2 linked regions of the Fodinicurvata sp. EGI_FJ10296 genome follow. The protein of the gene in region 1 interacts with the protein of each later gene in a pairwise test. Links are inferred from orthologs where the notes say so. Each region holds a gene or a part of one and is shown in the gene's direction. Other genes may lie near its edges.

The links. The genes of interacting proteins can lie anywhere in the genome.
Region 2: the proteins of ABZ728_RS14750 (region 1) and dnaQ interact in binary tests that used the Escherichia coli proteins (3 or more experiments, as listed by UniProt). The link is inferred for Fodinicurvata sp. EGI_FJ10296 from one-to-one orthologs.

Annotation. Positions count from the first base shown.
Region 1 is NZ_JBFCVL010000006.1:222,493-227,871, reverse strand. What follows is about bases 1,283-4,221. They hold ABZ728_RS14750 (DNA polymerase III subunit gamma/tau), read left to right. Parts: upstream 1,283-1,617; coding sequence 1,618-3,825; downstream 3,826-4,221. Other genes in these bases: recR (recombination mediator RecR), read left to right, coding at 4,210-4,221; ABZ728_RS14745 (YbaB/EbfC family nucleoid-associated protein), read left to right, coding at 3,840-4,163. In the rest of the region: ABZ728_RS14760 (hypothetical protein), read right to left, coding at 1-1,160; more of recR, read left to right, coding at 4,222-4,809; ABZ728_RS14735 (DNA repair exonuclease), read left to right, coding at 4,895-5,379. UniProt on the Escherichia coli protein: Part of the beta sliding clamp loading complex, which hydrolyzes ATP to load the beta clamp onto primed DNA to form the DNA replication pre-initiation complex.
Region 2 is NZ_JBFCVL010000001.1:447,210-451,368, forward strand. What follows is about bases 1-2,939. They hold dnaQ (DNA polymerase III subunit epsilon), read left to right. Parts: upstream 1-1,084; coding sequence 1,085-1,795; downstream 1,796-2,939. Other genes in these bases: ABZ728_RS02025 (shikimate dehydrogenase), read left to right, coding at 1-357; coaE (dephospho-CoA kinase), read left to right, coding at 354-1,073; secB (protein-export chaperone SecB), read right to left, coding at 1,895-2,479; ABZ728_RS02045 (FxsA family protein), read right to left, coding at 2,616-2,939. In the rest of the region: more of ABZ728_RS02045, read right to left, coding at 2,940-3,224; ABZ728_RS02050 (Tim44/TimA family putative adaptor protein), read left to right, coding at 3,582-4,159. UniProt on the Escherichia coli protein: DNA polymerase III is a complex, multichain enzyme responsible for most of the replicative synthesis in bacteria. The epsilon subunit contain the editing function and is a proofreading 3'-5' exonuclease.

The DNA of each region.
Region 1 (5,379 bases):
GTCACCGCGCGCACCGCATCGAGCGCATCGATGCTCGTACCACGCGCGACCAATGGCCCGCCGTCGCGGATCTCCAGCAAAACGCGCTTGTGGATCGCAGCCCGTGTCCGGGGAAAAATTCCGGCCCCCACGGCTTTGAGGATCCGCTGCGGAAAGGCCGAAGCGGATGATGGGCAATCGCCACTGTGCAGCGCCACGAATAGCCGGACGACGTCCACACCCTCGGGTCGTTCGCTGAACGCCCCGATCTCCATCACCGCTCCTTCGGCGGCAATGAACTCCGCCGCGAAAGCGTCGAGATGGCGCAGTCCCCATCGCGGTAGCCGGGGATCGATCAGACCGTCGATGACGCCCAGCTTCTCCAGCCATGTATCACAGGCCGCCAGTTTGGCCGTGATGGCGCGATTGACCTCGAACGCCGCGTCGAACCCTTTGAGGCGGCCAAATACCGACTTGAGCAGCGCGCCGTAACGTCCGGGAGGAACATCGGGCGCCGGGGTGCCTGCGGTCTGGCGCAGACGCATTTCCACCTGGTCGACCAGCCCCATGAGTTGTTTCAGGTAGGCTTGAGTCGCCACTCCGATGTGACGACCATCACGGACCGCCACTTTCTGCAGCGCACCCTGAACCGTCGTCCCGGCGTTTGCCAGGGCCCGTGATTGCTCGGCGCTATGGAGCAATTCCAGCGGAACGATCCGACGTTCGGCAATGAACTTCCGCAGCAAATGGGGCATCTGCGCCCGAGCGCGGTCGTGATAGAAGTCTTCCGCCGTACGGCAAACGGCATGGCGTTCCAGTTCAGAGACCTTTTGCGCTTCGGCCGGCTCCTTGATGCCGCGGCGCATGCGTTTGTCGAGGATCGTCCGTTCGGTAAACGCATAGTCCGGATAGAAGACGATCAAATCGACCCGGGCCCCATCCGCGACCCCTTCTTCCGCCTCCTTCAGCAACAGCGTGCGCGCTTCGTCTTCCGATTCGAACTTCTCGACCGGCCCCCACCGATTGCCTTTCAGAGTCAGATATTCATAGGAAATCCGCGTCGGGACCTTATCCGGGCCAGTCGTGGCCGAGGACTGGACAGACGAAGGCCCGGCGCCGGCCGTTTGCGGCCGGTCCGGGCCTTTGCCGCCCTCCGTCGTATCGCTCTCGTTGCCCGTCACCGATCCACCAGTTCGACATTCGTCCGTCAGCAGACAATCACCGAATGGTTAGGGTTTAGTTGCCACCGCCCGGAAAAGGCAATTTTATCAATGTTTAGTGGCCTAAGGTATGGGGCCGCAAGGCGATCTGACGGCAGCGCGGAAGGCAATCCGACGCGCGCCACCGGCGAAATCCTGAAAGAACGACCAGCGGAGGCATGACGGCTCTTGCGTTTTGCGGCCACGTTTCCGATATTCCGCGTCGGAGGCTGGCGGCGGACGGATCTCTCGCCAACCCGGTCAGGCCCGGAAGGGAGCAGCCGTAACGAGTTTCGATTCGGGTCGTCGTCCAGTCTCCACTATATTGCGCCGGGTGGTGTCCCGTCGCGGCGGCGCCTCTTGAACGATCACAGCCCCGGCGCGGATGTCGGCTCAGACGACGCGGGGCCGGGGATGAACGGGGGCAATGAGCTGAGCCGTGGCCGACACTCCTGACCCACCGAACGATACGCCCCTCGCGGGCGCTGCGCCGGAAGACGCGGCCGACACGATGTCGGCCAGCGCGGACGGCGGCGACTATCGCGTCCTTGCCCGAAAATACCGACCCGGCACATTCGACCAGCTGATTGGCCAGGACGCCCTCGTCCGGACGCTGACCAACGCGCTTCGTACCGGCCGAATGGCGCATGCCTTTATTCTGACCGGCGTGCGCGGCGTCGGCAAAACCACGACGGCCCGAATCATCGCACGGGCAATCAATTGCACCGGTCCGGACGGCACCGGTGGGCCGACGCCGACACCCTGTGGCCAGTGTGACGCCTGCATCAGCATAGCCGCCGACCGCAACGTGGACGTGATCGAGATCGACGCCGCTTCTAATACAGGTGTCGACAATATCCGCGAAATCATCGAGGCGGTGCGCTATGCACCCGTCTCCGTTCGCTACAAGATCTATATTATCGACGAAGTCCACATGCTGTCGCGGGCGGCTTTCAACGCTCTGCTCAAGACGCTGGAAGAACCTCCCGATCACGCGAAGTTCATCTTCGCGACGACCGAGATTCGGAAGGTTCCCGTTACCGTTCTTTCCCGGTGCCAGCGTTTCGACCTGCGGCGCGTGGACAGCAGTCTGCTTCAGCGTCATTTCGGCCGGATCGTGGAACTCGAAGGCGCGGCGATCGAGCCGGACGCCCTGGGAATGATCTCCCGCGCTGCCGATGGGTCGGTGCGCGACGGCCTCAGCCTTCTCGATCAGGCCATCGGCCAGGCTGGCCAGGGAGATGCCGGGGGGTACGACAGCTCGCCGGAGAACGGCCCCGCGGTCACCGTCACGGCGGATCAGGTTCGGGAAATGCTCGGTCTTGCCGACCGGACGCGGATCATCGATCTGTTCGAAAGCCTCGTCACCGGCCGAGCCGCCGATGCGCTGGCGCTGGCCGCCGACCTGTCCGCCAGCGGCGCCGATCCCGTTGTGGTGACGCAGGATCTGCTGGACTTCACCCATTTCCTGACACGCTGGAAGGTCGTCCCCGACCTGGCGAGCGACCCGACACTGCCCGAAGCGGAAATCCGGCGCGGCAGCGCCCTTGCCGAGCAGCTGTCGATGCCCGCCCTGACACGGTGCTGGCAGATCCTGCTGAAAGGCCTGGGCGAGATCCAGGCGGCGCCCGACCCGACCGCCGCGCTGGATATGGTGCTGATCCGCCTGATACACGGCGCCGCCCTGCCGACGCCGGACGACCTGCTGAAGAAGCTGGCCTCCCTGCCTCAGGACGCCGCCCGATCGCCATCGGGTCCGGCACCCGATGGAAATAGTGGGCCGCCCCCTCACCAGGCTGCCGGGAACGGACGGACCGTTACGACGGCCGCCTCACCGTCGAACCAGCAGCACAATGCGCCGGTCACCAGCGGCCACTCAGCTTCTGCGCCCACAGCGGGGGGATCGGCGGCGGAAGGATCGGCGGCGGTCGGGCGATCTCCCCGAACGTCCCCCCATTCGTCCGCCCTACCATCCCCCCAATCATCTCTGGGCGTTTCGCCAGACACCGCTGCCGACGCGTTCCCGATCGGCGATGCCGATCCCGCCAACCGACGGCCCGACCCCGAAACGGTTGCCAGCGGGACGATTCTTCCCGGCAGTTTCCGTGAACTCGTCGATATGATCGCCGAACAGGGTGATCCGCTCATCCATGCGCATCTGTACTCGTTCGTCCACATCGTCCGCTACGAGCCCCGCCGGCTGGAATTCCGGCCGCGCGCCGGTGCGCCCGACACGCTCGCCAGCCAGATCATGCAACTTCTGCAAAATCTGAGCGGCGAACGATGGATGGTCAGCGTCTCGCGAGACGAAGGCGAACCGACCCTTTCCCAGCAGGACGAGAGCGCGCGCAAGCGCCGCCTGGAGGAAGCCGCAGAGAATCCGACGGTAAAGGCCCTTTTCAACAGCTTCCCCAATGCGCAGATACTCGATATTCATGCGGTGCGCGGCGCCGCTGTCGCTGGCCGCCGGGATTCGACCCCGTCAGGTCCAGGCACCTTTTCCCCTGCCATCCCGGGAGAGGCTGGTCACGAGGGCGGCGACCCGTTTGGCGACGACGGCTACCCGATAGACGACGACACAGAGTTCTATCCCGATCACGGCTTCCCCGATTACGGGATCGATGAAGCCGGTGACGAATTCGAATAGGAAGGGGCTATCCCATGAAGAATCTCAGCCAGATGATGAAGCAGGCACAGGAGATGCAGTCCAAGATGGCGGACATGCAGACCCAGCTTGGAGAAATCGAGGTCACCGGCCAATCCGGCGGCGGCATGATCGTCGCCACGATGAATGGCCGTGGCGAGATGCGTTCCATCAAGATCGACAAGTCGCTCATCGATCCCGAAGACCCCGAAGTTCTTGAGGATCTGGTCGTCGCGGCGATCAACGACGCCAAGGCAAAGGTCGAGGTTCGGGTGCAGGAAGAAACGCAAAAGGTGATGGGCGACATGAAGCTGCCGCCGGGCATGAAACTGCCATTCTGATCATGCGTGTATCGAGCGCCGGCAAGGAAGGCGGGAACAGTCGGGCATGATGGGACCGGAAATCGAGCGGCTGATTTCCCTGCTTGCCAGGCTGCCTGGATTCGGGCCTCGTTCGGCCAAGCGCGCCGCCCTTCACCTGCTCAACCACCGCGAAAGCGCTCTGGAGCCACTGGCATTGGCCATGTCGGATGCGGCTGAATCGGTACGGAATTGCAGCCGGTGCGGCAATCTCGACAGCAGCGACCCATGCAGCATTTGCACAGACCCGCAACGCGAGATCTCGACAATCTGTGTCGTGGAACAGGTTGCCGATCTCTGGGCGCTGGAACGGACGCACGCGTTTTCCGGGCGGTATCATGTGCTGGGCGGAACGCTATCGGCATTGGACGGCGTCGGGCCTGACGATCTGCGGATCGACGCGCTGGCCGCCCGATGCGCCGCTCCGGAGATTGCCGAGGTCATTCTCGCCCTGAATGCGACCGTCGATGGACAAACGACCGCGCATTATATTACCGATACACTGGACGGTTGCGACGTCCGGGTAACGCGCCTGGCGCATGGTGTCCCGGTTGGCGGGGAACTGGACTATCTCGACGACGGCACCCTGACGGCTGCGCTGCGCAGCCGACGGCAATACGAAGACTGACACCTTCTCGCACCGACGGCTCACGACCGTAAATTCCGGTCAACCGGGCCGATCGGAGCCCCTGGAAAAAAGCGAAGGTCACGACATGGCCCGGTTCTCATTCCTGCACGCCGCCGACCTTCATCTCGATACGCCCTTCGCCGGCGTCGGGCGGCTTGACGACCGGCTGGCCGAGCGTCTGCGCGATGCTTCGCTCGCTGCCTGGGACCGGCTCGTTCAGACAGCCATCGACCGGCACGTGGATTTCCTGGTTCTGGCCGGCGACATCTATGACGGCGCGGAGCGCGGCCTGCGCGCCCAGCTTCGATTTCGCGACGGCTGCGCCCGCCTTTCAGCGAAGAACATCCCGATATTCATCATACACGGCAATCACGACCCGCTCGGCGGCTGGTCGGCGGTTCGGGAATGGCCGCAAGGGGTCACGATTTTCGCACCGGACGAGGTCACGTCGCAGCCGGTGGAGCGCGACGGCGAACGCCTGGCGACGATACACGGGATCAGCTATGACCGGCCCGACGTCCGCGAGAATCTGGCGCTGCGCTTTCCGGCAGACCGTCAGCCGGCTGACGG
Region 2 (4,159 bases), on another replicon or contig:
CACGACTTCGAGTCGGTTGCGCGCCCTGAAGGACCGTTGAGCCGGGCAGGCATCCTGATAAACACGACGGTTCTTGGCATGGAGGGCCAGCCGCCGCTGCACCTACCCCTCGACACACTGGCATCGGATACCGTTGTTTGCGATATCGTCTACGCGCCGCTGATGACGGATCTGCTGAGCCAGGCGGGTGCCCGGGGCAATCCGATCGTGACCGGTATCGGTATGCTTTTGCACCAGGCCGTACCGGGATTCGAGGCATGGTTTGGTGTGAAGCCGACGGTCGATGACGCACTGGAGGCCTTTGTCCTTGGCCAAGATCGCGGGGGCCAAGATCGCGGGAAGGACGGCCCGCGTTGATCGTACTGGGACTGACCGGATCGATCGGCATGGGCAAGACCACGGCCGCTACGATGCTGCGTCGGATGGGTGTGCCGGTCCATGACAGCGATGCCGCTGTCCACCGGGCCATGGCCCCCGGGGGCGGCGCTGTCGGGCCCATTGATGCGGCGTTCGGAGACGTTGTCCGGGATGGTGCGATCGACCGGCGGCGGCTGGGCGCAATCGTGTTCGAAGACGCGGCGGCACTGAAGCGGCTGGAAGCCATTCTGCATCCACTGGTGGCAGAGGAGTCCAATCGGTTTCTGGCCATTCAGGCGCGACATGGCCGAGCCGTGACGGCGCTCGATATTCCGTTGCTGCTCGAGACGGGACAACAGGATCGCGTCGATAGCGTGGTGGTCGTATCTGCCCCGGCTTTCATCCAGCGGATACGGGTCTTGGCGCGGCCGGGAATGACCTGCTCGCGGCTGGAAAAGGTCCTGGCCCGGCAGATGCCCGACCCGGAGAAGCGGCGTCTGGCGGATCGTGTGGTGCCAACCGGGCTTGGCCGCATCGAGACGTGGCGACATTTGGCCGCAATCGTGAGGGCAGCCAGAGCGGACGCGGCTGAAGGCGGCATGGCCGGCCGCCGGCCGGCATGGCCGCCGCGGGCGTGGCCGCGATCGTCGACGGCGCCGTGTTCGATCTGGCTTAGATCATCGCGCTGCAGTCATCCCATTCCACACGATCAGTGAAAGGACCAGCGATGCGGGAAATCGTGATGGATACGGAAACGACCGGACTCGATCCTCATAAAGGGGACCGTCTGGTCGAGATCGGCGGTGTCGAGCTGCTCAATCTCGTGCCCACCGGACGGACCTATCACGTCTACATCAATCCCGAGCGCCCGATGTCCGAAGAGGCGTTCGCCGTTCATGGTCTTGGCGACGATTTCCTGTCCGGCCAACCGACCTTCGCCCAGGTGGCATCGGATTTCCTGGATTTCATCGCCGATGCCAATCTCGTGATTCACAACGCCGATTTCGATATCGGTTTTCTGAATATGGAACTGAAGAGGGTCGGGCATCGGCCCATCCGGCCGGAGGTCGTGATCGATACGCTGGCGATCGCCCGCAAACGCTATCCCGGGGCCCAAGCGACCCTGGACGCGCTGTGCCGTCGCTACGGTATCGACAATGCCAACAGGACGCTGCACGGCGCGCTGCTGGATTCGGAATTGCTGGCTGAAGTGTATCTCGAACTTCGCGGGGGCCGGCAGCCGGGACTGACGCTGACACAATCGGGCCCGTCGTCATCCCGGGACGGTTCAAGGGGTGGAGAGGTTGCGGCCTATCGCCGGCATGCCGCACCGCGCCCGCCAAGACGACACGAACCGACCGCCGAGGAAATCGCCCGTCACGAGGCATTCATCGATACATTGAAAGACCCGCTATGGCGGGCCGTATCGGCCGACTAGCCGCCGCCAAAACCAGCCCCAACCCCCGGCGCAGCCGGGGGTTGGGGCAATGGCGTCATCGCGGTCGATTGGATCGGGCGACGTGATCGCCCGCGGTGGTCAGTTCTGTGTCGTCGTTCCCGAAGCGGACGGCGTGGCCGCATCGGCACCGGCCTGCTGGCGCTGGCGTAGTGCTTCCATCTGGCGGCGGAACAAGGCCGCGAAATCGATCGGCTGGACGAGCATCGGCGGATAGCCGCCATTGCGCGTGGCCTCAGCGATGACCGAGCGGGCGAACGGGAACAGCAGCCGCGGGACTTCGACCAACAGGGCCGGTGCCGTGTGCTCCTTGGGAACTTCGTTCAATCCGACGAGCGCCGCATAGGACAGCTCGACAAGAAAGGCCTGCTTTTCCTGAATCTTGGCGTCGGCCTTCAGGTTCAGAATGACCTCGTATCGCTCTTCCGTCAGCTTGTTGGTGCGGACGTCGACGTTCACCTGAATTTGCGGCGATGGCGATCCGCCCATGAGCGTCTGGGGCGCGTTAGGATTTTCGAAGGAAAGATCCTTTACGTATTGCGCCAGAACCTGGATCGGCGGCGGACCCTGCCGCTGTCCGCCGGCATTGGCGCCCGCTGCAGCGTCGCCGTCTGCTCCGACCGCTTGCCCAGCGGACGATGCCTGGTCCTGCGTCTCGTCAGCCATGAGATACCCTTTTCGATTCAGCCAGTGGAAATCCTCTGGCGTTGGCTAGCACGATCCGGCACCCGCCTCAAGCGCGGCCACATTCCGTCGCGCTGTGTGCAACCGAATGTGCGACATGGCGACGGCGTTGCCGGTGTCACCGGTCCGATTCGCCGCGCCCCCATCGGGATTCGTTGCGCGGCGGCATGTTACCGTCGTCGCCCGGATCGTTGTTTGATCCGGAATCGGGAGTGTTGCCGCCCGGGCGGATTTCCTCGAAATCGGCATCGATGACCGGCCCTTCGGATCCGCCGCCCCCGGGGCCGCCTCCGGGGCGACCCTGGGGACCGTCGGCCGCACTGCCTCCCGGTCGTCCGGCGCCGGGTGGGCGGGGATGCCCCCGGCGCTCGGCACGGTTGATCAGGCGCTGCCAGAGCAGCCGCGCAATCTGCAGTCTGACGGGCGGGACCAGCAGCAAGAAGCCGACGAAGTCCGTGATAAAGCCGGGCGTCAGCAGAAAGGCACCAGCGGCAAACAGGCACAGGCCGTCGAAAAGCTCACGAATCGGTGGTTCTTGACGGTTAAGCTTGGCCTGTGCTTCCTGTACAGTGTGGAGTCCCTGACGGCGGAGCAGGACAGCCCCGATCACAGCGGTCAGGACCACGGTCAGCAATGTGGGCGCCAGGCCGATCAGCCCCCCCACCTGAATGAAGACAGCGATCTCGGTGAGCGGAACGAGGATCAGAGCGATCAAAAGCAGCGGCATGAGTTTTCCTTGCCGTTTCCGGGATGAGGCCCTATTTCTGGATAAGGATGCAATAGCTATGGTCGGCGCTTGGCGGGACATCGTTTCCTGCAGCGGGGCTGGGCAGCAAGGTTGGGTCCGTCCCGGGTGAGAGTTCGTCGGCCGGTATGATCGGACTATAGCCCTGTGTTGGCTGGTTTGGCCACGGGCGGAACGGGTTTGGATGGATGAAGTTTTTCGCCATCCCGGCGCATTCGGTGTCGGCACGGACCTTATTCCGGGGCTGAAGCCGGTCAGATCGCTGAATTGAATACGCCGTCGATCGCCTGATAGGCGATCGCGTGGCGGCGTATCTGGGCAGCGGGGAATGGGAACGACATGGCGTCTGGCGCCATCGTATTTGCGCAGCGGCCGGAGTACGGCGAGGATATGGGTGAAGGTCTGTACTTAATCGACATAATCATCTTCGGTATGATTGCGGCGTTCCTGGTATTCAGGCTGCGCAACGTTCTCGGCCGGCGGACGGGCCATCAGGGTGAGCGGCAGAATCCGCGGGCTGAAAAGCCGGTGGCGCCGGTTGCGGACGAGGATAACGTCGTTCGTTTGTCCGATCGCAAGGATGCGTCGGCCCAGGTCGAAATGGCAAGCGATCAGGCTGCCCGGGGAATCACGCAGATCAAGATCGCGGATGCCGCCTTTGACGAGGCGGAGTTCGTCAGCGGTGCCGAAATGGCGTTCGGCATGATCGTCGATGCCTTTGCCAACGGCGACACCGCCGCGCTGCGGCCGCTTCTGGCCGATGACCTGTATGACGATTTCGCCGAGGCGATTCGAGACCGGCTGGCCAATGACCAGACGCTTGAGACCCGCATAGAGCTGGTCAAGAGCGTGGACATATTCGACGCGCGGCTCGAAGGCAACATGGCCTACGTCACCATTCGCTATGTCACCGATCA